2 regions of the Brevibacillus sp. BC25 genome follow, and region 2 is predicted to be linked to the other one. Evidence: riboswitches for the same ligand, from Rfam matches in the RefSeq annotation. Region 2 holds a riboswitch; the other holds the start of a gene.
What was found. A riboswitch is a leader RNA that binds a small molecule or an ion and turns the genes downstream of it on or off. The one in region 2 is predicted to bind S-adenosylmethionine.

Region 1: linked by a shared signal. The riboswitch ahead of PMI05_RS08480 (BMP family protein) and the one ahead of PMI05_RS15895 (sugar ABC transporter substrate-binding protein) in region 2 are both predicted to bind S-adenosylmethionine.

What each region holds. Positions count from the first base shown of each region.
Region 1 is NZ_AKIX01000030.1:674-14,084, forward strand. Features, by position in the region: gene PMI05_RS08440 (glycerol-3-phosphate responsive antiterminator) at 1-431, opposite strand, end outside; gene PMI05_RS08445 (SulP family inorganic anion transporter) at 730-2,454, shown strand; gene PMI05_RS08450 (helix-turn-helix transcriptional regulator) at 2,479-2,805, shown strand; gene PMI05_RS08455 (nucleoside phosphorylase) at 3,121-3,846, opposite strand; gene PMI05_RS08460 (sulfite oxidase-like oxidoreductase) at 3,848-4,513, opposite strand; gene PMI05_RS08465 (ABC transporter permease) at 4,555-5,469, opposite strand; gene PMI05_RS08470 (ABC transporter permease) at 5,456-6,526, opposite strand; gene PMI05_RS08475 (ABC transporter ATP-binding protein) at 6,501-8,030, opposite strand; gene PMI05_RS08480 (BMP family protein) at 8,169-9,197, opposite strand; SAM riboswitch class I at 9,398-9,520, opposite strand; gene PMI05_RS08485 (methyl-accepting chemotaxis protein) at 9,656-11,131, opposite strand; gene PMI05_RS08490 (DUF3298 and DUF4163 domain-containing protein) at 11,287-11,904, shown strand; gene PMI05_RS08495 (MarR family winged helix-turn-helix transcriptional regulator) at 12,106-12,519, shown strand; gene PMI05_RS08500 (hypothetical protein) at 12,570-12,845, opposite strand; gene PMI05_RS08505 (hypothetical protein) at 12,820-13,152, opposite strand; gene PMI05_RS08510 (NAD(P)/FAD-dependent oxidoreductase) at 13,336-13,411, opposite strand, start outside.
Region 2 is NZ_AKIX01000055.1:13,640-32,229, reverse strand. Features, by position in the region: gene PMI05_RS15940 (sigma-70 family RNA polymerase sigma factor) at 1-188, shown strand, start outside; gene PMI05_RS15935 (hypothetical protein) at 185-1,588, shown strand; gene PMI05_RS15930 (nucleoside recognition domain-containing protein) at 1,672-3,078, opposite strand; gene PMI05_RS15925 (FeoB small GTPase domain-containing protein) at 3,056-3,787, opposite strand; gene PMI05_RS15920 (FeoA family protein) at 3,784-4,038, opposite strand; gene PMI05_RS15915 (dimethylarginine dimethylaminohydrolase family protein) at 4,283-5,158, opposite strand; gene PMI05_RS15910 (IclR family transcriptional regulator) at 5,349-6,092, shown strand; gene PMI05_RS15905 (DUF421 domain-containing protein) at 6,424-7,143, shown strand; gene PMI05_RS15900 (sensor histidine kinase) at 7,191-8,444, opposite strand; SAM riboswitch class I at 8,647-8,766, shown strand; gene PMI05_RS15895 (sugar ABC transporter substrate-binding protein) at 9,083-10,105, shown strand; gene PMI05_RS15890 (sugar ABC transporter ATP-binding protein) at 10,199-11,689, shown strand; gene PMI05_RS15885 (ABC transporter permease) at 11,691-12,689, shown strand; gene PMI05_RS15880 (glycerate kinase) at 12,834-14,018, shown strand; gene PMI05_RS15875 (SLC13 family permease) at 14,075-15,415, shown strand; gene PMI05_RS15870 (response regulator transcription factor) at 15,513-16,199, shown strand; gene PMI05_RS15865 (HAMP domain-containing histidine kinase) at 16,203-17,567, shown strand; gene PMI05_RS15860 (PepSY domain-containing protein) at 17,580-18,455, shown strand; gene PMI05_RS15855 (YcdB/YcdC domain-containing protein) at 18,540-18,590, shown strand, end outside.

The DNA of each region.
Region 1 (13,411 bases), on a different contig from region 2:
AACTCCGGCAGCAAACCAGGCATCAGCTCAACAGCGTCAGGCTGTGTTTCCTGCAAGGAGGTTAGGCCTGATTTAATCGAGTCGCTATCGACCAAAAACAAACGCTGAATCGTCAGCAGGCCTTGCTTTTTCGCCAGCTTGACCAGTGTGTTGCGCGTAGTGACGATCCCGTCTGGCTTGACGTAATGCGCCAGAAATGCGATGCCTTCCCGGTCATGACTGATTCCGCCAATCCGCTCCAAATGAAGAAATACAGGGATATTTTTCGACTTGAAATAATCCACGTAGCCTTTGATCACACCAATGTTGCCAATCGAGAGTACCGCAGCACTCAAATTTGCCTCTGCCGCTTTTTCCAGGTGCTTCGCTTCTTTTACGGAAGCGATCAGCTTGTACTGTGCCAGTCTTGCATGAAATTGTTCCTGGTTCACTCGCTTTAAGCCTCCTTATGCCCAATACAAAAAACCCTGCGACATGACAATGCCAAAGAACTCTCGATGAAAGTGCTTGGAAAGGCTGTCGGGGGTTTCTCCATGGCTCCAACCGAAGGGATGTGTTCACTTGTTACTTTGAATAGTACTGTACGAGCGTTAAGGAATCTTGAAGCGAATGTTAATAAACGGAAAAGTTCATGTAAGGATGGAATTGACGGAACGGAAGAGCGGATGTATGATCCATCTATATTCAAATAATCAAATATTCGAAAATACGAAAAGAAGGGTTGCAATCATGAAGTGGGCACCAAGATTCGAAGGCTACGATCTCGTTTCCTTTCGAAAAGACTGTGTATCAGGGTTAATCGTCGGCATTATCGCGATACCATTGGGGATGGCATTTGCTATCGCCTCCGGAGTAAAGCCTGAATATGGGATTTACACGACCATTATCGCCGGCATATTGATTTCTCTCTTTGGCGGTTCCCGCTATCAAATCGGTGGACCTACTGGCGCTTTTATCCCGATATTATTTGCAATCGTCATGCAATACGGTTATGCAGACTTGCTCCTCGCTGGATTCATGGCTGGGATTCTCCTTGTTCTCATGGGGATTCTACGGCTGGGTGGGTTGATCAAATTCATTCCGCGCCCCGTCATCATTGGATTCACTTCGGGGATTGCCGTTATTATCTTTTCCGGTCAAATTGCCAACTTTCTCGGTCTGGAGCAGTTGCAAAGACATGAGGATTTTTTGTCCAACATGTGGGAAATCGTCCTTCATCTGAGCACGATTAATCTATACAGCGTAGCCATTGCGATTTTGAGTCTCGCCCTTATTTTGGTGACTCCCCGATTCTTCCGTAACATACCGGCCTCTCTCGTTGGACTCGTAGTCTCTAGTGTCGTTTCCGTCCTCTTTTTGGAAGGAAAGGTAGCGACGATTGGCTCTACCTTTGGAGAGATACCGAGTACATTACCCGGCTTTCATTTTCCTGAAATCACATGGGACCGTGTCCAAAAGTTACTGAGTCCAGCCCTGATCATTGCTATACTAGGAGCGATAGAGTCTTTATTGTCAGCTGTTGTCGCCGATGGAATGACACGCAGTCGCCACAACAGCAACCGGGAATTAATCGGCCAAGGAATCGCCAACATCGTGACTCCGTTATTTGGGGGAATTCCGGCTACTGGCGCGATTGCGAGAACAGCCACTAACATTCGAACCGGGGCAACCTCCCCCATGTCTGGCATCATTCATGGTCTGGTTGTTCTGCTCATCCTCGTGCTGTTCGCCCCTTACGCCTCGCATATTCCGTTGGCGAGTATGGCGCCGATCTTGATGCTGGTTGCCTGGAATATGAGTGAGCGCAAGGAATTTGCCCACATGCTAAAAGCGAAGACGAGCGATTCTCTTGTGCTGGTGCTCACCTTCCTTTTGACCGTTTTCACCAATTTAACCGTCGCCATTGAAGTGGGATTGGTGCTGTCTATTCTGTTATTTGTCAAACGAACGCGCGATAGCTTACGGGTAGCTCAGGTGCTGCCTGATCCCTCTTCCAAAAACGACAAGGTCATGCCGCATATGGTTACCGAGGGGCACGATTGCCCGCAAATCAGCATCTACACGATTGAGGGTCCATTGTTTTTCGGGGATGCCGACTTGTTTGAAAGCTCCCTCATGCAAACCCTTCAGCGACAACCAAAGGTATTGCTGCTTCGGATGGGAAAAGTCCCCCTGATGGACATGACCGGGGAAGCGAATTTGTCCCGGATTGTGAAACAATGTATGGACCAAGGGACAACGGTCCTTATTTCAGGAATCCAATCTGGCCCCAAGAAAATCTTGCAGCGTACGGGGCTATATGGCCTCGTAGGCGAATCTCACTTTTTTACTCATACTGGAGAGGCGATAGCGTATGCCCTCAGTCTACTGGATACCGGGAAGTGCCTGGGATGCAAGCATTTTGCCTTCCGCGAATGCGCGCGCCTGTCCGCTCCTACTGACACTTCCACATGATGTTACGATCGGAGGAACCTATCATTGAATTTGGAACTACAGCAATTTAAAGCGAATTTTTTCAAGGCGTTGGGACATCCCCTGCGTATTCGGATTCTGGAGCTGCTGGCGGAAGGGGATAAGAATGTAAACGAGCTTCAGACACTCATCGGGAGTGAAGGCTCCGCTGTTTCCCAACAGCTCGCCATTTTGCGAAACAACAATATCGTGTACGGAACGAAGGACGGAAACAAAGTCACGTACTCGCTGCGTGATCCGATGATTATTGAATTGTTGAGTGTGGCCAGACAAATTTTTAACAATCACTTGATTGATACGATTTCTATGCTGGATCGGTTTAACGAGGAATAATTGCTTGGGTCAACATTGTGGAGGAGAAGAAAAAGCACAGGTCTCTTCGACTCTGACACGACCGCAAGGGTGATTGACTGTTCGTCTCCATTTCAAAAAGGGGACCGTCGAGCCAAAGCCACCCTACGGGCGGAAGTTTCTCGAGGAAGAAGTGTTCGACAAGCGGGTCCCCTTTTTGAAGTTCCGACTGGGTAGGAGTTGTCAAGGTCTACGAGCTCTGTGCTTTTTCTTCTCACCAGCTTTATTGACTCAGCGATACCTTTTAAAACTACCAAAAAGCCCAGGACCTTTAAAAAGTCCTGGGCTTACCTATTGTTACTGGGAAACGGTAATGACTGCATCCAATGCGATCAACGCTTCCGCTTCAATGGCTTTTGCCATCACATCCGTGTGCGGGTTATACGATTCGAGCAAGTCTGCATCTGCATACCCGTCGATTGCCAAAATAGAGCCTGCCTTCATACCGCGAAGCGCCGCAATCACGAACAGGGCGGTGTTTTCCATCTCGACTGCCAAAACGCCTGCTTTTTGGTACAGCTTGTGCGGGAATTCCAACACTCCACTGTAAAAGACATCGAGTGTCAGCGTGATTCCTTCGAATACCTTCAAGTCTGATGCGTTTGCTCCAGCTGCTTGTACAAGCGCGTCCACGACATGGCGATTGGCAACAGCCGGGAATCCCGCCGGAACCAACTGACTGGTCAAGCCGTCTTGGCGAACCGCTGCGGAGCTGATGACGAGGCTGCCTGTCTCGATTTCCTTTTGGTATGACCCGGCAGTTCCTACACGAATGATGACCTGAACGCCGCCCTTCGCCAGCTCCTCGAAGCATACGGCTGCTCCCGGTGCGCCTACCCCATGGCTCACTACCGCTACCTCGACGCCTTTCCAAGTACCCGCATAGCTGTGATACTCGCGGTTTTCCCCGATTTGACGCTGATCGTCGAGTTTCGAAGCAATCAAGGCTGCACGTTTTGGATCACCGCACACGATGACGCGCTTTGGCAGTTGTTCTGGATCTACCTTTAGATTCGTCAACATCTCAATCGAACTCCTTTTTCTCCCACTCATCCTCTGGTATCGGCAACGCTTCACCGGAGAACCGCTCTTCACGAAACGGGTCTGCGATCAAGTGAAATCCATTTTGCTCCCAGAAGCCGGGCTTGTTTTCCGTCATAAATTCAATTCCTCTGATCCACTTCACGCTTTTCCAGAAATACAAATGAGGAACAACCAGGCGAAGCGGCCAGCCGTGCTTGTCCGTCAGTCGCTCTCCATCAAAGGAGTGAGCCAGCAGCACATCATCACGCTCCAGATCAGCGAGCGGCACATTGGCGGTATAGTCGTGATCACCGTGCAGCATGACGAAGTTCGCTCGCGGAGTCACACCAATTGCTTGCAAAAAATCACGAAAACGCACGCCTGTAAACGCATTGTCAAAACGGGACCAGCGCGTCACGCAGTGAATGTCGCTCGTCACTGTCACCTGTGGCATCGCCATGATCTCTTCGTAGGTGAGCGTCACTTCCCGGTCTACCTCACCGAAAACGCGCAGTGTCCATTCGTTCATGTCATACACCGGCACGTCTCCCTCATGCAAAATGGGAAAACGCTCTGTCAGGATTTGTCCTGGCGGAAGTCGTCTGGCGAGTCCCGGTCCCACTGGGGCGGGTACTTTCATTTTTTTGATCCGATCTGCCTTGTTCATATCGCATTTCCCCCTGTCTCCGCTGTCTATATGGCCTGTGTTTAACGGGTGCTCTGCTGATTGTCGCTGCCGATCTGACTCTTGTTCTTCAAGAAGAACATTGCCGCAATCGTCAGCACATATGGCAGCATGGCCGTGAATTGCGTCGGAAGTGAAAAGCCCTGCAAACGAATACTAAGGGCATCCATCAACCCGAACAAAAAGCTCGAAGCCAAAATACCGAGCGGATGCGACTGCCCCATCATCATCGCTACCAATGCGATAAAGCCCCGGCCAGCCGTCATACCTTCTGTAAACATCGTGACTTGCCCCAGTGAAAGCTGTGCCCCTGCAATCCCGCACAATGCGCCACTCATCACAATCGCCAGCACCTGAAGTCCCGTCACTTTCAGACCGAGACTGCGTGCCGCAACGGGATTCAGACCAACTGCGAGGACGCGGAAGCCCGTAACCGTCCGATAAAAGAACACATATAACAAAATCGCAGCCAAAAAGGCAAAATACACGAGCGGCGAATGACCTGAGACAATGCCTCCGATGACCGGAATATCGTGAATGAAAGGAATCTCGACAGTTGGCAAGCCAGCCATATCCTTATCGTAAAACGCTCCTTTGACACCGAAGATCGCCCGTAGTGCAAATGTGGTCAACCCGAGCGCGAGAAAGTTAATCGCCACACCGACGACGATTTCATTCGCCCGAAGCTTGATCGTCATGTACGCGAATAAGAGCGAAAAGACAACGCTGACCAGCGCTGCAATCAAAACGGCCAGAAAGAGATTCCCGGTAAAATGATTGCCGACAATCGCGGAAAAGGCACCGACCAGTACCAATCCCTCCAAGCCAACATTAAAAATTCCGACACGTGCGCAGAGCGCTCCACCCAAAGCTGCCAACAAGATCGGCATGACCATCCGAATGGTAGAACTGAGGAGGGACCAATCAAAGAGCTCCATGCGATTCCCCTCCTTTTGCCTTCCGCCTTTTCCACCAGTCGTAGCTGAACTTGGCGGAGATGAACAAAATCAATACGGCTTGTATAACACTTGCCAGCTCCAGCGGCACATCCGTATTGCGCTCTACTCCCATGGCTCCGGTCTGAAAAGCAGCAAGCAGGATCGAAGTCACAATGATGCCAAGCGGGTGTGAGTTCGCAAGAAGAGCTGCCATCAGGCCCGTCCAGGCGAACCCTGGTACAGTCAGGGCACCGTCAACAAAACGATAGTGCGCCCCCATTACCTCAACGGTTCCCGCCAAGCCAGCCAGTCCACCACTGGCAAATATCCCGGTCAGCATCACCCGAATGCGATTGATTCCTCCGTATTGAGCAAACAGCGAGTTTTGACCCAGCATCTTCACTTCATAGCCAAAAGGCGTAAACCGAAGTACCCAGAACAACAGCAGCGCTGCAACGATCGCAAACAAAAACCCTGCATGCACGCTCATCCCCGCAAACAGCTTCGGAAGCCAAGCGCTTTTCTCCAGCATGACGGTCTGTGCCAGTGCCGCAGAACCCGAGCGATCCCGGAATGGCTCTGTCACGAGATAGCTCGCAAACAATACCGCGATGTAGTTGAAGAGCAATGTAGAGATGAGCAACGGAATGCGAAAGCGGGCTTCCATAAAGCCTGGCAACAACGCCCAGAACCCACCAACTGCCATTCCTGCGAAAATACCCGCCACAATTTTGATCATTCCCGGTGCTGGCAAGTAGATCGCGACTAACGCAGCACTGACGGCACCCAGCACCATTTGCCCTTCCGCCCCCAGGTTGAATACCCCTGCCCGAAATGCGAGGGAAAGACCTAGGGCAATCAGCATGATAGGCGTGGCTCTCGCTAATGTAGACGTAAAGAAATAAAAACTGCCAAAGGCCCCTTTCCACATTTCCTGGTAGGTGCCCAAGATCGATTCGCCAACTGCAGCAATGACCAGCGCCCCGGTCAACAAACCGATGACGACAGCCAATAACGGCTGAACCAATGACTTAGATAGCTCTTTGATTGCTGCCATGAATGCTTCCTCCCGCCATGATCACGCTGATTTTTTCTTCGGTTGCCTCCAGGCGTGAAAGCTCTCCAGCGATTCGCCCTTTATACATGACCAAAATCCTGTCAGACAAGGCGAGAATTTCGGACAACTCGGAGGAGACGAGCAAGATCCCGTCTCCCTGATTGCGCTTTTCGATCAGCGCCTGATGGATGTACTCCATGGCACCAATATCCACCCCTCGCGTAGGCTCAGCCGCAATCAAAAACGGGGTTTCCTGTCCCAGCTCCCTTGCTACGATCAGCTTTTGCAAGTTTCCACCTGACAGATTCCCTGCCAGCTCCTGCAATTGTCGGGAGCCTGTCTTGATGGCAAACTGCCCAACCCAGCCTGTTACGACTTGGCGGAATTTCTCCCGCAGAACAACGCCGCGACGGTTGTAAGCAGGCTTTCGCTGATAGCCCATCAACGCATTTTCCTCGACGCTTGAGAGTTTGGCCGTTCCCCACAGGTAGCGATCCTCCGGAATATGCGCCAAGCCGGCATCCCGAATGGTAGCTACTGATTTGTTCGTCACGTCCTTGCCGCCTAACCGCACCGTGCCCTCCTGTGCCGCTCGCAAGCCACTGATCGCTTGCAGCAGCTCGGATTGACCATTCCCGGAAACACCTGCAATTCCTACGATTTCCCCGTGGTGCACGGTAAAGCTGACTTGATCGAGCAGTGTCTGCTTTTCTCGAACCGTGAGATTCTCCACCTGCAACAAAGGACCTTTATCCAGAGGAACTCGCTCAGCTAGCTCCTGCAATTCACGTCCGACCATCAGTCTGGCTAAATCGTCCGCGTTGGTTTCTGTACGGGATACCGTTCCCGTCACTCTTCCTCCGCGCAGTACCGTAATACGATCCGCTACCTCCATGACCTCCTGCAACTTATGTGTAATCAAAATGACGCTCTTGCCGCTCTCCGCCAGGTTTCGAATCGTTTGCAGCAGATCACGTACCTCCAGCGGGGTAAGTACAGCTGTCGGCTCGTCTAGCACGATAATATCCGCTCCCTGATACAGGACCTTCAGAATCTCGACCCTTTGCTGTTCCCCAATCGAGCAATTCGCTACCTTGGCCTGCGGATGAATCGGAATGCGATACTGCTCACTAAGCGCCCGCACCTTGTCCTCCGCGTCATTTCTTTTGAAAAAACCCGCTTGATTCGGCTCGTATCCGATCACGATATTTTCAGTCACACTGAATTCTCCGAAGAGCATAAAGTGCTGGTGAACCATCCCGATTCCATTTCGAATCGCGTCCTCTGGTCCGCGAAAAACAACTGGCTTGCCGTTTAACACGATCTCTCCCGACGTCGGTTGCTCCATCCCGTACAGCATCCGCATCAGTGTTGTTTTGCCCGCTCCATTTTCCCCGACAATCGCGTGGACTTCTCCTGCTGCCAGTGAGAACGACACCTTGTCGTTGGCGGTAAAATCTCCGTACTTCTTGGTCATGGCCCTCATTTCCAAGCGATCGGTCATTCCCACTCCCTCATTTCTGTACGTCCTTTTATGAAAATGGAAGACCGACTACACAGCCGTAGTCGGTCACATCCATCACTGTGCACAAGCTATAAATAACCGTTCAAAAAGTTGGCTTTTCAGCACCGAGCTACCTTTTTAGAACTGGTCTGGTACTTTGCGAGTGCCCGCTACAATCTCATCGTTGATCGCTTTCACTTTATCCACCACTTCTTGTCCAATAAAAGCGTTCAGAGGCGTTTTGCTTTCGTGCGTGACATAGGTTACGCCAACACCTTTTTCTTTCAAGCCGTACGCAACAACACCTGGTTTGAACGTTCCTTCTACAAAGTTCTTCACGGTTTCATAAGCTGCCGCGTCAGTCCCTTTCAATTGGGACAGAACAATATGCTCTGGATCAATCGTCGTACGGTCAACGTCCTGACCTGCTGTGAAGAAACCTTTTTCCTTCGCTGCTTCGAAAACGCCGAGGTCGCCTACTGCTGCTGCACCGTTAATGAAGTCAGCGCCTTTGGAAGCTTGGAGCAACGCCAATTCCTTCGCTTTTGCCGGGTCAGTGAAGCTACCTACATAGTTGACCATCAGCTCTGCTTTTGGATTCGTCGCTTTCAAGCCCTCTTCGAAGCCAACTGTCCATTTTTTCAACTGTGGAATATCAAGAGCGACAATCATACCCACTTTGTTCGTTTTCGTTGCCAGACCTGCTGCTGCTCCCACCAGGTAAGCCGCTTCCTGCTCGCGGAAGGTAACACTGCGAACATTTGGCAAATCCACTACAGTATCAATAATCGCAAAATTACGGTCAGGATTTTCGGTTGCTACTTTTTTCAATGCATCCTCTGATGTAAAGGAAGAAGTGATGATCAAATCATAATTTTCTGCAACAGCCACGCGCAGATTCTCTTCAATCGCTCCATGGTCTGTAGATTCAATCGTTTTCACTTCTGCGCCCAGCTCTTGTGCGGCTTTCTTTGCACCTTCATCCATTTGTTGGAAGAACGGATTCACACCGATTTTCTCGGGCAAAATCAAGGCAATTCGCTTTTTGGCCGCGCCCTCTTGTCCTGCTGCTTGTCCTCCTGGCTGATCTGCAGGTGCGCTTGTGCCAGTCGAGCACCCTGTTGCCAATACTGCGAATGTCGTTAATGCCAGCAATAACTTCTTCATGATGTATCTCTCCCTATCCGAACTTTACGTTTTTCTTTATCCTATTAGGTAATGTACGGCTTTTTACCCATTTTTTCAATACCATTTACGAATATTATCTTATAAAATAAATTTATCGTTCGTTTATTACCTCCTTCCTTTTATAAATACAACAAAAAAACTCTTCCCGGAGGAAGAGTTTGCGTACGTAGCCGTTCTCTTCCTCATCTGTCAAAACCATGGTACAGGTTTTGCAGGAATTGGCACCTTTCTGTTCATGCATAGACATGATCAGTGGTTGCCGGGCATCATCGGGCCAGTCCCTCCGCCGCTCTTGATAAGGTAGGTAAATATATTTAGTTACAATGGAATTCATTCTAGCAGAACGGTTCAAAAATGCAATTCTTTTTTCTTAATTCCAAACACTTCTAAAAGTGAATCGAAGTTTAAAAAGTCGTCTTTTACTTTTTAAACAACCTTTAATTTACGTGAAAGGTTTGCTGGAGACGATGAGACAATGTATTCAGCTCGCCCAGCTCTTCCGTAATCTCACGCACTTTTTGATGCTGGTTTTCTGCTGTCGCAAACAGCTCTTCTAAGTTGGCTACGGATTCCTCGGTTACGGCTGTAATGGTCGACATCTCGATGGCAACTTCGCCGGAACGTACTTTTACCCGGTCCATGCTGGAGCTTACTTGATCAGCTGCTTCCAAGAAGGCCATCATCCCGGCACGCACTGCTTCGATAGAGGCCACTGTTTTCACGGCCAGCTCTTGGCCTTTTGCAACAGACGTTTCCCCATTGCTCATATGCTGCACCGCATTCTCACTTTCCTGATGGAGAGATTTCAGAATGTCGGTAATTTCCTGCGTAGCTGTCGCGCTTTGTTCCGCCAGCTTGCGTACCTCATCCGCTACAACAGCAAATCCACGTCCATGCTCGCCTGCACGAGCCGATTCAATCGCCGCATTCAGCGCCAAAAGATTCGTTTGTGTCGCGATCTGATTAATAGCGCCGACAATTTCCTCTACGCGATTCGCCTGACGATTGAGCTGGTGAATCGTAGAGGCTGCTACATTAACTGCCTGCACAATTTGCTCCATCTGCGAGGACAGCTCGTTCATCATCTGAACGCTTTCTGTCAGACGACGGTTATTTTGTTGCGATTCCGTTTTCATTGAGTTGGTCTGTGTTGTGACTGCCTCGATTTCCTGGTCGATGGATTGAACCTCTTCTTCGATCTTCACCGTAGAATTCGCCTGCGATTCCATACCTGTGGCGACTTCCTTGAAGGCTACCATCATTTCATCTGTATTGCGCTTCGTACCTTCCGCATGTTCATGCACATGATCACTTGTACGATCCAGTTGCTCCGTCATTTGCTGGATGTTCAAAAGCATTTCTCCCAGACGGCGCTCCTTCTCTTCCGCTTCCTGCCTTGCGTCATCAGCTTTTCGCAAGGAGGCTTGTCCGGCGAGACACAGATACGTGACGGCTCCCATCATCATGAGAATCGTGACAATACGCATAAGCAAATTGAGCTCCGAAAAATCACCCTCGAAAATCTCGTAGGTTCCTGTGTAGAACCCGATAACCGTGACAATGATTTGGGTAATTCCCGCTGTTACGACTAGCTTCCAATCCAAGTAGGCTGCCAAAAAGCCCATGACGATAAAGGCGAGGAAGGTAACCTCCTGGTAATCAGTAAAGTGATCGAATGAAATCGCATAAAACATGAGTCCAATTGCTACCAGATAACGAATCACAAGACTGTCTTTGCGAATGAAATAATACGGCGAAACAATTAGAGTGACCAGCAATCCCAAGGACGTCACTTTCCAGAAGTTCACATCCACTTGGTAGGCAATGAGTCCCGCCATCCACAAATGATTCCATAGGATAAAAATCATAAAGCCTTCTTTTTCAGTCAAGGTATTGCGAATCAATTGAATCATAACCGCCCCCCGTTTCCTTTTTACTTATGTATCGGATTCTTTCCCCATTATATAGCCAAACCTTTGCCAAATTTGTGAAAAAAGTAAGAACAGCCAAAAACAATTTCGAATAGGCTATTACACAACTCTCACGTACAGGAGGCAAACGGAGAAAAGTGGAACTCAATCAATTGCCAGCTACTGTGCTGACACGGACGATTAGCCGTCCGAACACCACGATTTACTATCCCCAATTGGCAGGCCTAGCCAACCAACAAGCGGAAAAAGATATCAACCGGGCGATTTATCAAACGGTTCAAGGCTTAATTCACGAACAACAACGGGTCCAGGTACCGGGAAATACAGAAATGCAAGGAAGCTACGAAATCAAGACAAACGAACGCGGTATTTTCAGCGTCGTGTTGAGCAACTACGCCTACACACCGCAAATGGCTCACGGCATGACCTTCCTCGGGTCGATCACCGCAGATATCCAAACAGGCAAGCTGTATACGCTGCGTGAATTATTCAAGCCAGGAAGCGATTACGTCAAGGTGATTTCCGAAAACATCAAGCGTCAAATCAAAGAAAGAAGCATCCCCACACTCAATGGCTTTACTTCGATTAAGCCCGATCAGGATTATTACCTCGCCGACAAAGCACTGGTCATCTACTTCCAGTTGTATGAAATTACACCTTACTACGTCGGTTTCCCCATGTTCCCCATTTCGGTCTATGAACTGGAGCCGCTCATCAATGAAAAAGGACCATTGAATATCTTGTCCGCAGATTAATCCTCCACCGTATTTTTCACCCAGGTGAGTGTCTTCTTCCATGACACTCGCCTGGTTCTATTTGTGTCAGAAAATCCATTATTTCGCCATCGAATAAACGTTTACTTATATGTACGAAACTGCTAGTATGTTATTGTACATATTTACTTAAGCAATAAAGTGTACGATATATCGGACCAGCTTTCCTGGAGGTATATACTCATGCAATATTATGGTCATCGAATTAGCCAAACCGCAAGAATATTCAGTAAATCTTTAAATGGGACTATGTCTCCCATGGGATTATACAGTTCGCAATGGGGTATTATCCTTTGCTTGCATTATCGCGAATCGCTCACCCAGGTTCAATTGAGTAACTACCTGAATGTGGAAGCGCCGACGATTACCCGGACACTCACCCGATTGGAAGAGATGGGCTGGATTATTCGCTCAGAGGGCGATGACAAGCGTGAGCGCTATGTGTCCTTGTCCCCGCAAGCAGTCGAACGGTTCCCGGAATGGCTGGAGGCTGCCAAAGAGCAAGAAGAGCTGGCACTCCGCGGCCTTGACGAAGCAGAACTCGCTATCTTTAACCGCGTATTGAAGAAAATGAACGATAATTTGCAGCCATTGTAGCAAGTAAAAAATGACTTCGCCCAAAAGCAGTTTGGTGAAGTCATTTTTTGTTAGCCATTTTGCCTTGTGCTATGGATGATGGTGTTGAGCTCTTGTTCCAATTGAATCAGTTCAATCTGTATCTGTTGCTTTTGCAATTGTTTTTTCTGTTGCAGCACTTGTTTTTTCAAATCACTTGATTCTTTGTCATTTTTCTCGTTCGCTGTAGAAGTATCCTGGTCCGGTTCCACCTGTCCAGTCGAGCCTATCGCAGCCAGGAAGGCACCCAGAACTGCAATCCACCCGCCTACCGCTACCAGCTCATTCGCCAGATTTTTTTCGATCATCCTTCTTCCCCCCGTTCTTGGATGGATTCTCCTGTAAATTCTTCTTTATATCTTGAACACTGTCTCGTAATTGGGCAATTTGCTGTTCAATTCGTTTGAATTGCATATCTTCATCATTGTCATTGCCATTTTTGTTTTTCCCATTGATTTGCTTGTTTAATTGGATGAGGGGCTGTATCGACTTCTCATTGTTGCAGGCAGGCTTTTGACTTAATCTGGTTGTTTTATCAATGGCGAGTATGACAAAGCCAATCGAAATAATCCAAAGTGCTATTACAGCGGTATCATCATCATCACAAAAAAACATAGATACCTCCATGCCAACAAAAAGTCGTAGTTTAATTATTGGCCCTTCTATACAATACGCTTCTGCCTAATTCCTCGTGACATCGGGACCATCACTTTCCTGATATTGTTCTGTCATGAAAAAAGGCTCCCCACCAAGCACAAGCGTGCCCGGCAAGAAGCCTATTTGTTATGATCGTATTCGTTATTGCATACGCTTCGCGATATTGCGAGCCATCCAGACCCCAGCAGCTCCGGCCTGTGCCAGACCACGCGTAATT
Region 2 (18,590 bases):
AGGTCGTCACGTATATTCAATCCCTCGCACTGAAGTACAGGCAGGTTATCCTCTTGCACTATTACGAAGACCTGTCGATTGCGGAAGTGGCGGACATTCTCGCGGTTTCGCAGGAGGTCGTCCGTACGCGTTTGCATCGAGCCAGGAAGCAATTGAAGGAGACTATGTCGAAGGAGGTAAAAGGATGAGCGACGATCGCATGTGGAAGGAATGGAGTCAATCAGCAAAGCAATCCGTTCGTGAAAAATATCCGTTTCATTTGGAAAAATTCGAGCAGGAAGTACTCACAAAAATTCAGCGTGAGAAGCGTCGCCGTCGCTGGCAGGTAACCTCTTGGGCAGCTGGAGTGGCAGTTGTCGCTACCTTTTTCTTCCAGATTGTTCAGCCCTTCGATGGAAGCTTGTGGGGACTGACTGGTGCAGAGCGAGGCCAGGAAGTATTTGAATGGATCACACCCGACGAAGGTTTCATGCATGCTTTGAAGAACGGCTATCCGATTCTGCCTGAGGTGAAGTTGGAGAAGGACGGTTTTGTTTATCAGATCAGGGATGCCATGGTCGATGACAGACGGATTACGTTTACGCTGTTAATCTCCGGTGAAAAAATGGAGGAGATTGCGCGAATTCCAGACGAATCGAAAAGAAGCGAGATGCTTTATGGGAGTCTTCGTGTAGATTTGGGGGAGCTGATAGAAGTAGGTCATGCTCCGAAAGATTTTCAATTAATCGATGGTGTGCATTATCTTATCATCAAACCGAATTACCGAATTGACGAGAAAAAAATGCGGGAGTTCATGAATCAGACGAAGCCTGTTCTGCCTGTGCAAATTGTAGATATGCGCAAGAAAGAAGCTGATGAAGTGGTAGCCGAGCTGTTGCTGCCTCTGCCAAGGTCCGTCACTGTAACAGAAAAAGCAATCCAACCGGATACAGAAGTAGAGGCTGTGCTAGAAACAGACAGCCTGTTGACGAGGCTGAAAGTAAATCAGATCATAGCCTCTCCGACGGTGATGGAAGCGGAGCTGGAAGCTGCTTTGCAGGATGGATTCGAGCTGTATCGCTTGGAGAATGTGAAGCTGGTAGATGGGAAGGGAAAGGAATATCCGGCAATTGACGACCGAATCAATGAGAATCTGGAGCGGGTTCGAGGTGGCGATGCTACCGGGATTCAGGGCAGCGACAAGTATACAATGCAGTTTTTCCCATCTCTCTTCTTTGAAGATGTACCGGAAAAACTCGAGCTTCGATTCGACGAGGTAACTGCGAATAAGTCCATTAGAGAAAATATCGTGCTTGATCTGAATGCCAAATATCCGCAAAGCATTCCGTTTGGAAAAAAGAATAAGCTGAACATAGAAAAGGCGTATTACGACAAAGGGAAGCTGTTCATCGTTATTCCAAACCAGGCACCGGAAGACATTAACCTGCGAGTAGAAGGTCAGTACTACAAGGATTTTATGATCGCAAAAAATTTGGAGACTGTTTCGATTGTCTTCGAGGTACCCAAACAGGATACGTACAAGGTAGAGATGAGTGGTCTGGAGTTTGAGAGATTCGCCTTGGATAGCGTTATACCTATTACAAAATAAATAAGATTCCACTGGAAGATTCACGAAAAAGCCTTTGCACGAACCAGGAGGTCTGGTATTGTGCAAAGGCTTTTTGTTGTTTTTTACACCCAACCGAGTGCTCTTGCCGCCTGGGCAGTCAAGAACGTTACTCCGATCGCAATGACTAGAGGAATGAGTGCGGAAAGCACCGTCCATTTCACACTTTTCGTTTCCTTGTAAATATTGAACAAGGTTGTGCCGCAAGGGTAATGAAGCAGAGAGAACAACATCATATTGAGTGCTGTCAACCATGTCCACCCATGCTGCAAGAAGACATCCTTGATATTGTCGATCCCCTCCACATCCACCATGGCACCGGAGGACATATACCCCATCAGAAGGATCGGCAGCACGATTTCATTAGCGGGTAGACCGAGAATAAAAGCCATGAGAATATAGCCATCGAGACCAATGATTTGCGCAAACGGATCAAAAAAGGCAGCCATATGCGCGAGGATGCTGTCTCCACCGACATAGATATTGCCTAATATCCAAGTGAGGATACCGGCAGGGGCGGCCACAATGACGGCCCTTTTCAGCACGCTCCACGATTTATCTTTGCTCGCAATCAGGATGGTTTTCCAAATCTGCGGACGCCGATATGGGGGCAGCTCCAGCGTATAGTGTGTCGGTACTCCGCGCAAGGCTGTTTTGGATAGCGTCCAGGAAACCGTAAGAGTGATAACGATTCCAAAAATAACCATTCCCATCACGATGAGAGCAGTGGTCAGTGATTGCCAGCCACTAGTCGCGCTGGTCGCCATAAACAGTGAAGCCAATAGGATCAAGGTAGGCCAGCGACCATTACACGGGACGAAATTATTGGTCAGAATCGCCAGCATTCGCTCCCGAGGAGATTCGATAATCCTGGTGGAAAGGATGGCAGCTGCGTTACAGCCAAACCCCATCGACATGGTTAATGCCTGTTTTCCGTGTCCGCCGGCGTTTTTGAACAGACGATCCATGTTGAACGCGACACGCGGCAGATATCCGAAGTTCTCGAGCAGGGCAAAGACTGGGAAAAAGATAGCCATCGGAGGCAGCATGACGCTGACAACCCATGAGGTACCGCGAAAGAATCCGAGAATCAGAATCCCGTGCAGCCAATCAGGTGCATGTACAGCTTGAAAGCCAGCAGTTAGATAACCCTCGACAACACCGAACATGTCGGCAAGCATTCCGGATGGAACATTGGCACCTGCGATCGTGATCCAGAACACCGCACCTAAAATCGTCAGCATGATGGGGTAGCCCCATAGTTTGGACGTCACAATTTTATCCAGCTTATATGCACTAGTCAGCTTTTGCTTATCTTCGTATGTCACAGCTTCCTTACAAATGCTGCGACTGGTGCGGTAAATGTCACTCACAATCGTGTCCCGAATTGCACTTCCTTCCACTGAGCTCCGGGCCTCGGAAAGAAGCGCATCAAGGGAATCAGACGGATTAGTGGCAAACGGTTCGGCCATGGGTCAAAGGCTCCTTTCTTGCAGCTGTAGCCGGATCTTGCATGCGATCTCTCAAGGTTCGCAACAAACTTTCATCTCCATCTAACAACCGCAGAGCGATCCATCTTGTCGGAAAACGGCTACCCAAGGTTTTCTCGATTAGCGGCTCCAACTGTGCCAGCTTGGATTCAATCTGTTCACTGTAGGTTATCTGTACAGGACTGGGCACGATTGTTCCGTTCGCTACTTTTTCCACCAGATCGAGCAAATTCTCGATCCCGATATGATTTCTGGCGGAAATGGCGACACAGGGAACACCTAATCTTTGCGAGATTTTTTCCAGATCAATATGAATGCCAAGCTTTTTCGCCTCATCGATCAAATTGACGCATACGACGACGTGGGGGGTCATTTCCAATACCTGCAAGGCCAAATTGAGATTCCGTTCCAATGAAGTTGCATCCAGTACCACAACGGTGACGTCAGGTTGCTCGAAGATAATGTAATCTCTTGCCACTTCTTCATCCGTCGAGTTGGAATACAAGGAATACGTACCTGGCAAATCGATGATCCGAAAAGTCGTATTTCCCCGTGAGAATTCTCCCTCAGCCATTACGACTGTCTTTCCTGCCCAGTTTCCCGTATGTTGGCGAAGTCCCGTCAATGTGTTGAATAATGTACTCTTACCGGTATTCGGATTTCCTGCCAAGGCAATCGTGTAGGAATTCATTTTTCGTCACTTCCCACGTACTCCCCGAATATGAGGGAGCTTTCTTCTTTGCGCAGGGCGATGATCGTGTTATTTACCCGAAAGGCAATGGGATCGCCTAGCGGACTTTTTTGCATGACTTCAACGATGTTGCCGGGGACGAATCCGAGATCCAACAATCGCCTACGCAGTATACCCTGAACGTCAATACGATCCAGACAGATGTGGCTACCAATCAAGGCATCAGACAAAGGAACGCTGATAGATGGCATGATGTTCACTCTCCTTTTTCGTTAAGGACAAACTGTTGGCTTAGGGCAAAAAATAAGGTAAAAAAAAGTGCACGTATTCGATTTCTTCATGATTTTAGTTTAAGATAAGACTCTTTCCCTGGCAACAAAGTTTTTGCTTAAGGAAACTTTTTGGTCATAGAAAAAACTGCACCGCCAATCGTTCATGGTATCTAACGATGGAGGTACAGTTCAGTCTTGATGGTCTATCGCGTGTATCTAACGGCTAGATCCGTTCCACCGGGCTTGTCAGGCAAGTAGGCCCACCTGTTCCCTTAAAAGAAATCTCCTGGCCCTCATATTCGTACACAGTCGCACCTGCATCGAGAAGGCGTTGCTTCGTAATCGGGTTGCCGGACACGACCATGCACACACGCGGCGCGAGAGCGAGAACATTGCTACCGAGATTATCGTACTCATGATCCGGTACCTCGATTAACTGAATGCCTCTGTCAATGAGCAGTTGGCGGAAAAATACTGGCATCAGCTTGGAGTAAACAACTGCTAAATCATGATCGACCATGCTGATAATCGACATCAGATGCAGACATTCCGCAGGACCGCGATCATACGGGAGCTGTACGACGATGATTTCATCTGTGAAATCCTTGACCATTTCCGTAATTTGAGCGATTGCCGCTTCGTTCGTGCGGAAGCCAAGGCCGATCGCGAGCGTTTTTTCATCCAGCCAGACGAGATCGCCGCCATCTGACAAGGCATCGCCTGTGAGCTGTCCCAGGATCGGGATATTGTTTTCTTTTAAAAAGGCTTTGTATACTTCGGCTTCTCCCTGACGGAGCTCCTTGCCAGATTTGAGGATGATTGCCCCTTTAGAGGTAAATTTCACAGGGTCATGGGCGTAAATGGAGTCTAGTCCGGTTTTATCAGATTGTGGCAAGTGCAGGACGTTTTCTACATGCTCGCGCAAAATCGATTCGAATTTGGCGTATTCATGCAGAGCGCGGTCCCAGTCAGGGCGGTCTGTATAGTTGAAGGTTTTCCACAATTGATCGAGATGTTCTTGACTGATAAATGCTTGATGGGGATGCTTGATGATGACGGTATTCATCTTTTTGACCATGGATTGGCTGCCTTGGAACATAGTTGCCTCCCTTTTTCCACATTACAGAATATTATTCATATTTCGAAATGTTCACCATTAGTTTACACATTCTGATTTCTGACTGTCAATCTGTGATTCCTACCTGGAGTTTTTTTGCGATTCACAAAATTAGAGCAAATGGTTTAACATAGTTTCATATGAGAAGATAGATAGAAAAGGGGGGATGACCGTGATTCAATCGTTTGACCGAGCGATGGCGATTGCAACGGCACTTTCGTCGGATGAACATAGAAAATGGTGGACGATCAATGATTTAGCGAAGGAATGCCAGCTCCCGGTCAGCACCATTTATCGACTGTTGTACACGTTGATGAAGCATGGACTGGTAGAGCAGGATGCTGCGACCAAGCAATATACGTTGGGGATTAAATGGATGGAGTTCGGTTTGCGCGTGCTTGATCGGATCGATTATCGCAAAGTAATCAAGCCGAAGATCGAGGAGCTTGCCAGAGAAGTGAACGAGAGTGTTTATTTCAGTCAGCCTAGCGGACTCGAATCCATTGTCGTCGATCGCGTAGACAGTCAGCACAATATCCGCATCTACGATCAGTTGGGCTTGCGGATTCCGATGCATATCGGTGCGGCCAATAAAGTCGTGCTGGCACATATGTCTGTGGAAGAAGCACGACAAACCGTAGTGCAACTGGTGGGTGAAGAGCAGGTACCTGCTTTTATGGAGAAGCTCAAGGAAATCAGAGCTGCTGGTCATGCGGTCAGCTTTGCGGAGCGGACGGAAAATACGGCGTCCGTCGCAGCACCAGTAATTGATTACACCCAAAAGGTAATCGGGGCGTTAAGCATTGGAATTGTTACGTATGATTTGAAGGAGGAACGACTCCAGTATTTGATTGAACGGGTAAAGGATGTCGCTCACAAAACCTCGCAACGGCTAGGCGGCCTGTCAAAGGCTTGACTGGCCTTTTTTTATTTCGATGAAACCAACTGTGAAGATAGTTCGTAGAAAAAAATGTAATTTCTATAAAGGGAGTGCAACAAGAAGTTACGAGAGGGGCTAATCTATTGGGATTTCAACCACCTTTTCGAAAAGATACTGATAAAGAAGGCAAGATTAGCTTTTCGAAAATGTTCATGGTGGTAACAGCTCTTGTGGTTATCGATCTCATAAAACTCGATCTTCCCACTTGTCCGGGAAAGAGATACACCAGGGGGAGACTCCTGGTGTTTTGTTTTGCATAATGCCTTCCCAGAAATTGCATAGTAAAGCGTGAAGGGAGGGGACAAACGTGGAAGGATTCGGTGAAAGCATGCTCGTCATCGGGCGCGTATGTACGATTATTCCTTTATTACTGCTAGTCACCTTGTTCATGGGCAAGCGCTCAATTGGGGAGCTGCCTGTCTTTGACTTTATCATCATTATTACTTTGGGATCAGTGGCAGGGGCTGACATTGCAGAGCCAGATGTCCGGCATATTTCGATTGCAGTAGCGATTTTGATGTTGGGCATCTTGCAAAGGGTCGTATCGCAGTTGTCCATTGTCTTTCGCTGGTTTGGCAGAATGGTTACATTTGAACCGACCGTCATCTTCTACAACGGGACTTTTCACGTCAAAAACATGAAAAAAATCCGCTACTCGCTCGATAATGTCCTCCATATGCTTCGCGAAAAAGATATTTTTGACCTGGCGGAGATTGATTTGGCTATTATCGAGGCGAACGGTCGGTTGACTGTGCTCAAAAAAGTAGAGCAGCAGTTCGTAACGAAACAAGATTTAAACATCCAGACTTCTTCTGCGGGAATGTCATTGCCTGTCATTGTGGAAGGCAAGATATATCCGGATGTGCTGTCATATCGGAACCGCGATGAGCAATGGCTTGTGCACGAATTGAAGAAAAAGGGGATCGCGTCCGAACAAGTCTTTCTTGCAACGATCAATCGCCAAAATGAATTGCAGTTCTCCTTAAAAAACGAAAAAGAATCACAAGTACCCCCGTTGCATCATTAGCTATCGAATGGAAAAAGGCACAGTCCCTCTGCAAAACCTGCATGAAGTCACTGTGCCTTATACGGGAGCATAATGGTGAACTTGGTTCCTACTCGTGGTTTGCTTGATACATTGACCGTTCCGCCAATCGCATGAATGACATGATAGGAATACGTCAATCCAAGCCCGGTCCCAGTTGTTTTCGTAGAAAAGTAAATCGTTCCGAGGCGGCTGATCTGTCCTGCATCCATGCCGACACCGTTATCCTTGATGATCAACAGTGCTTTGTTTCGCTCGATGAGCAAGTCCAGGGAGACTTTTCCGTCCGAAATATCCGAGCACGCCTCGATGGCATTTTTGATGAAATTCACCAACACTTGCTTGAACTCGTCTGGATTGGCCTTGACGGTCACAGGTCTCTCAAAGTCTTGCAGCGTAAGCTCCACGTTATGCATATTGGCAAAGGGGAGCATTACTTCGCGGATGGTATGCAGATGCTCGCTCATATTAATGATCTCATGCCGTTCCTTCAGCGGTTTCGAAATCGCAAGGTACTCGGTCAAAATGGCTTCTGTCCGTTGGACTTCGTCGAGACTGATGCGAATGTATTGATCGACTTTTGCCAAATTTTCCGGACATTCTTGTATTAATTTCAAGAAGCCTTTGACAGCTGTCAGTGGATTGCGAACCTCGTGTGCGAGCGATGCAGCAACATGGCTCATCGTCTGGATTTTTTCATTTTGCGCGTGGCGAATAAACAGCTCCTTATCCGAAACGCATTTGCTGAATAGCGACATTAATAACCAGAGGCCGAAAAAGTTTTGAATAGGAATCACCATGGTGTAGTAAACGAGGTGTTGAGTTACATACGTGGGAAAAAAGTAATAAGTAGTCCCTAAAGCAACCGTAGAAAAAATCGCACTCGTCATAAAAAGATACAGTGTTTTCCGATAACTGGCTTTGTAGTGTCGATATAAAAAGAGTGACAAGACAAAATTGACTGTAAGGATCAGCATCGCAACCCATGTTCCTTCTCCACCTAGGTAGTACCGATAAACCAAGGCTTCAATGAGAAGGAGCAAGGCAATCTCGATTCCGCCATAAACGAGTCCGAAAAGAATGATGATATGTCGGATATCAAAAAACATGCCATTCGTGACACTCGGGGCGAAGGTCATCGCGAGAAACATGCAGGCTGAGCTGGTGATGACAATAAAGGAACGGCTGTAGTTCCGCATTTTGTCACGGTAATAGATGTTGAAAAACACAAACGGGATAATGGCGAAAAACCATTGAAGAATGACTTCTTTTAATAGACTCATGTAGCATCCCCATCGCAAATATTTGCTAGGCTTGTATCAATCTACGATAATTCGACAAGACACAACAAAATCCCTCTTGATGTTACAGAAGAAACTGGAATATTTATCAAGAAAATTCTTTCGGTAAACCCAGTTGACAGATAGGTAATTGCCAGATTATATTCTGTATATACTTATACAAACGTTTTGAAAATAGAAACTACTCTTATCAAGAGAAGGCTGAGGGAATGGCCCTATGAAGCCCGGCAACCTAGCACGAGAGATTACGTTCTTTCGAGCCAAGGTGCTAACTCCAACAGGTAGAATACCTGACAGATAAGAGGCGAGAATCTTGTCGATTTTTGTCCTCTTTCTCTGTGAAAGAGGATTTTTTGCGTAGCTAACGTGGGGAAGAAGCGCATTTCCAGTCTACGCTTCGGCCTCCGCCCCGCTGTGAGTGAAGACTGTCCGCTTCGGAAGAAATGGCGGGAGCGCTTCAAACGTAGAAGGTTCGAGGCAGGATTTCATAAGTGAAGCTGAAATTCCCCGCCATTTCTTCCTACGCTGAGGTGGGCTCCAAAGGCGCTTGGACTGGAAATGCGCTTCTTCTACGAGGCTTTTGTCATCTGTTATCAAAAAGAAAAAGGGGGAAATTTTTGATGAAAAAGAAACTGGGATTACTAACTTCACTAGTTGTGGCTGCATCTGTTCTCGTGACTGCATGCGGCGGAGGAACAAGCACCGGAACCGGCAGCACAAGCGGCGGTGCTTCGGGAGAGAAGGCAAAGAGAATCGCATTGATCATGCGTCAAAACGTAGGGACATTCTCCGCACAATACATTAATGGTGTGAAGACAGAGGTGGAGAAAAACGGCGGCGAGTTGACTGTATTCAACGCAGATACTGATCTGGCAAAAATGGCGTCCAACCTCGATGCGGCTGTGAACCAAAAGTTTGATGGCATTCTGATCGACCATGGTACGGCGGAAGCGTTGCAGCAGGGCACGCAAAAAGCTGTGGATAAAAAAATCCCGGTCGTCCTGTTTGATACAGACATCAACATTCCGGGTGTGCCAGTTGTGGCGCAGGATGACAACAAATTGGCAGAGCTGAGCCTGGAGAAGCTGGGTGCAGATACAAACGGCAAAGGCAGCATCGTAAAAATTTGGGTAGCTGGCTTTGCGCCTATGGAAAAACGCCAAGTCACGTATGAAGCTTTCCAGAAGAAATACCCAGACATAAAAGAGATTGCGGCATTCGGTTCTGCTACTAACAATACGGCACTCGATACACAAACGCAGATGGAAGCGATCTTGAAAAAGTATCCGAATAAAGGCGACATCACAGCAGTATGGGCGGCTTGGGATGAATTTGCCAAAGGGGCGACACGTGCCATCCAGCAAGCAGGCCGTACGGAAATCAAGGTATACTCCATTGATTTGAGCGATGAGGATCTGCAAATGATCCAGACGGAAAACTCTCCGTGGGCAGCGACGGCAGCAGTAGACCCATCCAATATCGGACGCATTCATGCGCAAACCGTGTTCCAAAAAATCAAAGGTGAGCAAGTGCCAGACAACGTGAAGCTGAATCCAGTGCTGGTGAAACAGGAAGACCTGCCGAAGGATAAGAAAGTAACGATGGGCGACCTGTCCCAATACGTACAAGAGTGGGGCAAGTAAGAACCAAATTGGCTTTTCCCGTTGATCTGTATCCGTCAACGGGATTTTTCCTTATAGAGGTTGGAACACGCAGGTAAACAGGAGGTGCGAAAAATGTCCACATTGCAGATGAAAGGGATGGCGAAGCAGTTTTCTGGGGTTCCTGCCCTGCGATCCGTCGATTTTGAGGTGCGCGCAGGAGAGGTTCACGCACTTCTCGGTGCCAATGGCGCAGGAAAGAGTACACTGATGAAAATCCTCACGGGAGCGTATCAGGCAGATGGCGGTACGATCACCATCGATGGACAGGCCGTGTCGATTCAATCGCCGCAGGACGCCAAAGCACAGGGCATTCAATGTGTATATCAGGAAGTGGACACCGCCTTGATCCCGTATTTGAGCGTCGCCGAAAACATATTGGCGGGCCAGCTCGTCCAGTCGAAAACCAAGGGACTGATCAACTGGCAGAGCTTGTACAACGAATCGGAGCAGATTTTAAAAAACTTCGGCTTCTCCATTCCGGTGAGAATGCTCGTCGAAGAATGTACGCTGTCGGAAAAGCAATTGATTTTGATTGCACGTGCTACCGTTCAAAAGGCGAAGTACGTCATTTTCGATGAACCGACAGCGCCGTTGAGCACGAAGGAGAGCGAACGGCTGTTTCAAATCATTGCGCAGTTGAAAAAAGCTGGAGTCGGGATCATTTATATCTCCCACAGGTTGCCGGAAATCTTTGAAATCTGTGATCGGATCACCATCATGCGCGATGGACAGCATGTCGTGACCACAGACACGGCAAATACCACCATGGATGAAGTGATCGCGAACATGCTGGGCAAAAGCTTCGACGAGGAGTTCCCTAAGCTGGAGGTGCCGATTGGCGAAACGATTTTTGAGGCGTCAGGAGTGGCTGGTGGCAAAGTACGCGGAGTCGACTTGAAGGTTCGCGAGGGAGAGATCGTGGGTGTCGTCGGTCTGGTTGGGGCAGGGAAGACTGAGCTCGCCCGATTGCTCTTCGGTGCGGATGAGGTAAAGGCTGGTGCCATTCGATTGCATGGATCACGTATCCAACTGCGCTCTCCAAAAGACGCCGTCGATGCAGGAATCGTACTCGTCCCAGAGGAAAGACGCAAGGAAGGAATTTTCGTAGAGGAGTCCGTGCAGAACAATCTGTCTGTCGCCTCGTTGAAAAAGAAGTCCTGGCTTGGATTTATCAAAAGAGGGCCAGAAGTGGCCAACGCAAGAGAGCTCGTGCAGCGCCTTGGTGTAAAAACAGCGGATATCAAGCAGCTGGTCGGTTTCCTTAGCGGTGGAAACCAGCAAAAAGTTGCTATCGGCAAATGGCTGGATACAAACGCTCACCTCTTTATGTTTGACGAGCCGACAAAAGGGGTGGATATCGGCGCGAAAAGCGATATTTACCGTCTGATCGGAAATCTTGCCGAGCAGAAAAAGGGCGTCCTGTATTTCTCCTGTGAGTTTCAGGAGGTCATCGGGATCGCAGACCGGATTCTCGTCATGTTCGAGGGCAAGATCGTGAAGGAATTGAGTCGCGAGGAAGCAACACAAGAGCTAATTATGTACTACGCAAGCGGAGGTGAGTAACGTGGCAGATAAAAAGTTTAGCTTATTTGATTTTGTTTACAAATACGGAACGGTTGCAGTCATCGTTATTGTCATGTTGTTATTCAGTTTGACCAACCCGTATTTCTTCACGTACGACAACTTGACGGACATTCTTCGCTCCATCTCGATTGTGACATTTGTCGCGATTGGTGTTACGTTCTCGCTGATTGTCGGGGGCTTTGACTTGTCTGTAGGATCGACGGTTTCATTGACCACTGTCGTTTCTGCTTCGATGATGGTTTGGTACGAACAAGGGGTCTTCACGACACTGGTTGTTCCAATTGTACTCAGCTTGCTCGTCGGGCTGGTCAACGCTTTCCTGGTCGTGAAAATCCGCATTCCTGATTTGCTGGCTACTCTGGCGATGCTCTACATCGTCAACGGCATTCATATGACGTATTCCCAAGGTTACTCGATCTACGCAAACATGCCGATGCAGGACGGCTCACAGGCACCGGGAAAATTCCAGGAATGGTTCCTCTGGCTGGGCCAAGGAGAAATTTTTTCCGTACCGGTTCCGGTTATCCTGACCTTTTTACTTGTCGCGATCACGCATGTGTACTTGACCTATACGAGACAGGGGCGGATGCTGTACATGACAGGCGGTAATTTGGAAGCAGCCCGTCTGTCGGGGATTCCTGTGAATCGCTATCGTACCTTGGCTTATGTGCTTTCTGCTCTTTTTGCAGGCTTGGGCGGGATGCTCTTGGCAGCGCGGATCGGTACCGGGCAGGTGAGTAGTGGCGGCTCCATGCTGATGGATGCAGTAGCGGCTGCTTTCGTAGGCTTCTCCGTTTTCGGTGCAGGAAAGCCAAACGTATTCGGTACATTTGTGGGAGCCATCCTGATTGGAGTGCTGCTCAACGGCATGACGATGCTCAATCTTCCGTATTACGCTTACGATATTATTAAGGGGACGGTTTTGGCGCTTGCCCTGGCTGTGACCTATTATCAACTGCGCAGAAAACGAAACGCTTAGAATCGTAACGTTCTTCTCGCTTTTCTCTCATCAATTTCTCATCTTCCTATTATTCCCTTCTCTTTTTTGAAGCTTAGTATTGGTCTTACTCAAGTGAGACAAATGCGAAAGCAAATTCAAATAAAGAGAAGGGATGTTGTTTTTATGCGTATACTCGTTGTGCCTTCGGGCTTTAAGGAAAGTTTAGATGCCGAGCAAGCAGCAGAATGCATGAAAGAAGGAATCCTGCGCGTACTCCCGCTCTCCCAAGTGCAGACACTGCCGATGGTAGACGGAGGAGAAGGCTTTACAAAAGCGATTGTGAAAATTTCGAATGGATCGATTATTGATAAGGAAGTAACTGGCCCTGTAGGAGAAAAGGTTCCTTCCCATTTCGGGATATTCGGATCAAAGACGACCGGTCAAACGGCTGTGATTGAGATGGCGGCAGCAGCGGGACTGCGACTGGTTCCAAGAAGCTTGCGTGATCCGCGCAAAACGACGACACATGGCGTCGGTGAATTGATCAAAGCGGCGCTGGACATGGGGGCAGATCGTATTTTGCTAGGCTGCGGCGATTCCGGTACTTCCGATGGCGGGGCAGGCATGGCGCAAGCACTTGGCGCGAAATTTTTGGATGCAAGCGGTCAAGAAATCCGTATTGAAGGCGGAATCTCGCTGGCAAAAGTAACGAAAATCGATGTATCCGGCATGGACAAAAGACTCAAGCAGGTGCAAATCGATGTGGCTTGCAACTGGTTTAACAAGCTTTGTGGGGAAAATGGAGTCGCTCGCGTGTTTGGCCCGCAAAAGGGAGCAACGCCAGAGCAAGTGGTTGAGCTGGAAGAAGCACTCGAACAATTCGCGGCTATCATCGAGCGGGATTTCGGTATCGATGTCAGAGAAATGCCGGGCAGTGGTGCATCGGGTGGCTTGGGTGCTGGTCTGCATGCGCTGACGGGTGCGAATCTGTATCCACGCTACGACATCATCATGAAGTACATTGATTTGGATCGAATGCTTCAAGAGACAGACCTTGTGTTTACGGCGGAAGGCAGCATAGATTTTCAAACACCGCGAGGAAAAATTCCAGTGGAAGTTGCGAAGCGAGCGAAAAAGCATGCCCTGCCGGTAGTGGCTTTGGTGGGGACTGTTGGCAAAGGTGCCCGACTCAATTATGAGCACGGAATTGATGCGTACACGAGTATTTTGCCGATGCCGTCTACGTTGGAGGAAGCGTTCATGCATGCGCAAAAATGGCTGACTGATTGCTCGGAAAGCTCCATGCGAACCATCATGGTGGGCCTGCAGCTCGCAAATCGTTTAATGGAGAAGGAGCAAGTATCGTGATTGCACAGACTGCTGCAAAGGAAAGACCTGCCTGGGTCCTTCCGATTGTCCTGATTATGTTCGTTGAATTACTGCTCATGCTGCCGTCTTCCCTGACATTTGAAGCCAAATGGAGCATGTTCTGCTTCTGTGTCGCCGTGATCCTGTGGACGACTACCTCGCTGAACTCCGCCTATGTAGCGATTGGCTCCGTGTTACTCCTCGTCGTGACAGGAACGGCTGACCAGGAAATTTTGTTCGACTCGCTCGCCTCCGATGTCATTTGGTTAATGATTGGCTCGTTCATTCTCGGCGGTGCTCTTCAAGTGACTGGCTTGGCAGGCAAACTCACAGATCTGGTCGTGAGCAAGGCAAAGAATGTCAAAAGCTTGTTTTGGCTCTTGACGGTCGTCGTTCAATTTCTCGCTTTCTTTATCCCGTCTACTTCTGGACGCGCAGCGGTGCTACTGCCTGTTTTCCACTCGCTGACCTCAGAAATCGGGAACAAGCAAATCACGAAAGCCATGGCGATCCTGATTCCGACGATTATTTTAGTGTCGACGAGCTCCACCATGATCGGAGCGGGCTCCCATTTTATCGCACTCGATATGCTGAAGGAGTTCAATGGAGAAGGGATTAGCTTTGCGGAGTGGCTATTGTGGGGACTGCCGTTCGGGGTAGTGGCCAGCATCGTTACTTGCCGGATTGTTCTGGCTCTGTTTCTCACCAAAGAAGAGATGCAGCGCCCACTTGCGAGCAAAAAGCTCTCCCTTACCTTGTCCCGCAACGAAAAATATACGGTAATTGTGATTGGGGCGATGGTTATTTTCTGGCTGACAGAGCGTTTTCACGGAATCGAGATTGCTACCACGACAGTTGTCGGCGGCTTTCTTTTGACACTCCCCAATGTGGGTGTCATGAAGTGGAAAGATGGCGTTCAGTCTGTCTCGTGGAACCTGATTCTGTTTGTAGGGGCAGCCATTGCCCTCGGAAAGTCGTTGTTGGACAGCGGTGCGGCAGAGTGGATCATGAAGAAGCTGTTCACGATCACCGAGCAACTGGAAGGGGAATCGTCGCTGTTAATCATTGTGGTTATCACATTGCTGACACTGACCTCCCATCTGTACATTACATCGCATACAACGAGAGCCGTCATTCTTGTTCCACCGCTTCTTTACTTTGCGAGTAGCCTTGATTTGAATGAAGTGACCGTGTTGTTCTTAGGAATCGTCGGCATGAACTACTGCCTGACTTTCCCTGTTAGCTCCAAAGCATTGCTCATGTTCCAGGAAAGCGGCAAGGAGACCTTTTTGCCTAAGGATTTGCTGCGATTGAGCTTGTATGCAGGTGCGGCCCACGCGATCCTGATGGTCGTCTTTTATTACGCGTACTGGCAGTGGGTAGGGTTATCGATATAAGTAAAAAATTATATCTTTCGTACGGATTACTCTTTGATCCTCAGCCAATATTTGCTAAACTCATCTGGATAATGGATGCAAGGTTTAGGAGGATTACATGTCGGAGCGAATATTAATTGTGGAAGATGAAGAGAAAATTGCTCGTGTGATTCAATTAGAGCTGGAATACGAAGGATACGAAAGCGAGATCGCCAAAACAGGGCTCGAGGCGCTGGAACAATACAATCAAGGCGGATGGAACTTGATTTTGCTCGATGTACTGTTGCCAGGATTGTCAGGCATAGAAGTGCTTCGCCGGATTCGGGTAAAGGACTCCGCGACGCCAGTCATTTTATTGACGGCAAGAAATGCTGTCGTGGACAAAGTAAATGGACTCGATCAAGGCGCGAACGACTACATCACGAAACCTTTTGAAATCGAAGAGCTGCTGGCTCGCATCCGTTCCTGCCTCCGCTTGTCCCAAATGACAAGAAAAGTGGAGGCCAGCTCCAAAGTAGAAGTAGCGGATTTAAGCTTGGATGAAAAATCGCGGGAAGTGACGAGAAGCTCCAGTCAGATCGAGCTGACGCCGCGTGAATTCGATTTGTTGCTTTATCTGATGCAGAATAAAAACCAAGTTCTGAATCGTGAACAGATTCTTACACACGTATGGGGATTTGATTATTTCGGAGACACAAATGTCGTTGACGTGTATATCCGTTATTTGCGTAAAAAGGTGGACCAAGGGTATGAAACCCCGCTTTTGCATACGGTACGAGGCGTTGGTTATATGCTGAAGGGGTAGATTATGAAAATCAAAAATAAAATTCATTTGTTCTCTACGGTCGCACTCTTGCTAATGTTGCTCATGGTCAACAGCTTCATTTACTTCATGTTCTACAAAGTGACAACAGACGGAGAGCTGGATCGTCTGCAACGAGAAGTTCTGCACATCCAAAGTGGACTCAATCAGATCGGTGTAGAAAGTTTCGACCCTGCGACGCTCTTGCAGCCGTATTTGCCATCGAACGGGATGATCCGGATTATCGATCAGCAGTCGCGGGCCATCGTCACGCAGGAAGTAGACAGCACGCAGCCAATCCCGGCACCGAAGCCCATCTTTGATAGAAAAGCGAGTGACGGTGTCTTCGATGTCAACGGAGCGAAATACGCGTACGTCAAGGTCCCGATCATTTGGACGAATGGGAAAATTGTCACGTTAGAAGTCATTGAAAGTATTGCGGGCTTGCAAGAAAATTTGAGCCTGCTGCAAAACGTTCTGTTGTTTGCTTCGATGTTCGTGCTGGTTCCTGCTTTTTTTGCAGGACGCATGTTGAGCAATCTGATTTTGCGACCAGTCAACTCGATGATACAAACGATGGAAGACATTCAAGCGCGCAGTATTTTTAAGAAAATACCGCTTGAGCACACATCCAAAGATGAATTGCACGCGCTAGGAAGTACCTTTAACAAAATGATGGATTTATTACAGCAAAACTTCGAGAAGCAGCAGCAGTTCGTCTCAGATGCTTCCCATGAATTGAAAACGCCGCTGACCGTAGTAGAAAGCTATGCGAAGCTACTGAAGCGTTGGGGGACGAAAAAGCCGGAGGTTCTGGCAGAGTCGGTGGAAGCGATCTATTCGGAAGCCGTGCGCATGAAGGATATGACCAATCAAATGCTCCTTCTCGCAAACAATAGCGCCGAATGGAATCTGGATGTCAAAGAAATCGACTTGGTCCCGATGTGCCAAACGACCATTACACAATTGACCAATGCGTATGGCAGGTCCTTTCAACTGGGCGCAAACCACGAGTCGGTTCCTGTGATGGCCGATGAACAAAAACTAAAACAAGTGCTCGTCGTTTTACTCGACAATGCGATGAAATACAGCTCCAATGAAATCGAGGTTGGGGTGGGACTTCAAGGGGACCGCCCATATATCTCAGTCAAGGATTACGGAATGGGGATTCCCAAAGAAGATTTGCAGCATGTTTTTGACCGTTTCTTCCGTGTAGACAAAGCCCGCAGTCGCGAAACAGGGGGCGTAGGACTCGGTCTTTCCATTGCCAAACAGATCGTTGATGCCCATCAAGGCGATATTGCACTGGATAGCGAAGAAGGGAAATGGACGCTCGTGACCGTTTTTTTGCCGGGGCAGGCTAAGAAATAGCAGGAGGTACGTATGAATAAAAAATGGAAAATAGGGTTGCTGGCGAGCTTTCTGTTGGTCACTACGGTATTTGGCATGCAACGGATCTTTGCGAGCATGGATTTGCAGTCATTGTCTGCCGAGGAAGTCAAACAGATCGTGACGGCCCGCTACCCGGGGAAGATTGAATCGATCTCCATGACGGATGTAGGAGAAAACAGCATTTACAATCTCCAACTCCTCAATGAGCGCGGAACATATAGTGTGATGGTGAATGCACATACGGGCGAAATTATTGATTTGAAGGAGCTCTCCTTGGTCGCAGCCACTGGGCAGCCGAAGGCAAACGAAACGGCGGCGAATCCAATACAGCCGGGTTCAAATCCGACAGCCAGTACAGCGCAACAACCGAATAACGGCGGAAAGGATGCTTCAGGCAACGCGACCAAGCCAGTAGGTACGGGGACAGTGGGGACTGTTGCGACAGGTAAACAACAGCCAGCTACAACCCCAACCCAAACGCAGCAGCAATCGAAACCCAACCAAAGCTTGAATCCACCAGCGCAGCCACAGACCAAAATTACCGAACAGCAAGCGAAGCAGATTGCGACGGAAAGAACAAGTGGCGGCAAGATCGATGATGTTGATTTAATCGAGACAAAGAGTGGGGCAGTCTATCGGGTGATCACGAAAAAAGACTCCAAAACGGTAGATGTACGCATACATGCTATTACTGGAAAAGTGCTCTCGACTACGACCATCGACAATAGCTCTACCGATGATGATGACGATGATGATCAGACACCAGCCGATAAAAATGGTAGTGCTCCGGCGGATACATCTTCAAGTGATGACACGAACCCCGTCGACACCGACGATGATGATCTGGATGATGGTGATGATGATTAAGATTTAGCATTTAGCATTTAGCATTCAAATAGAGAAAGCCGTCAGTGTCTGCATTGACGGTTTTTTCGTTCGGGAGGAAAAGAGATGGTGACATATCCGACAGAAGCGGTTCGCCTGACGATGGAGAAATGGTTT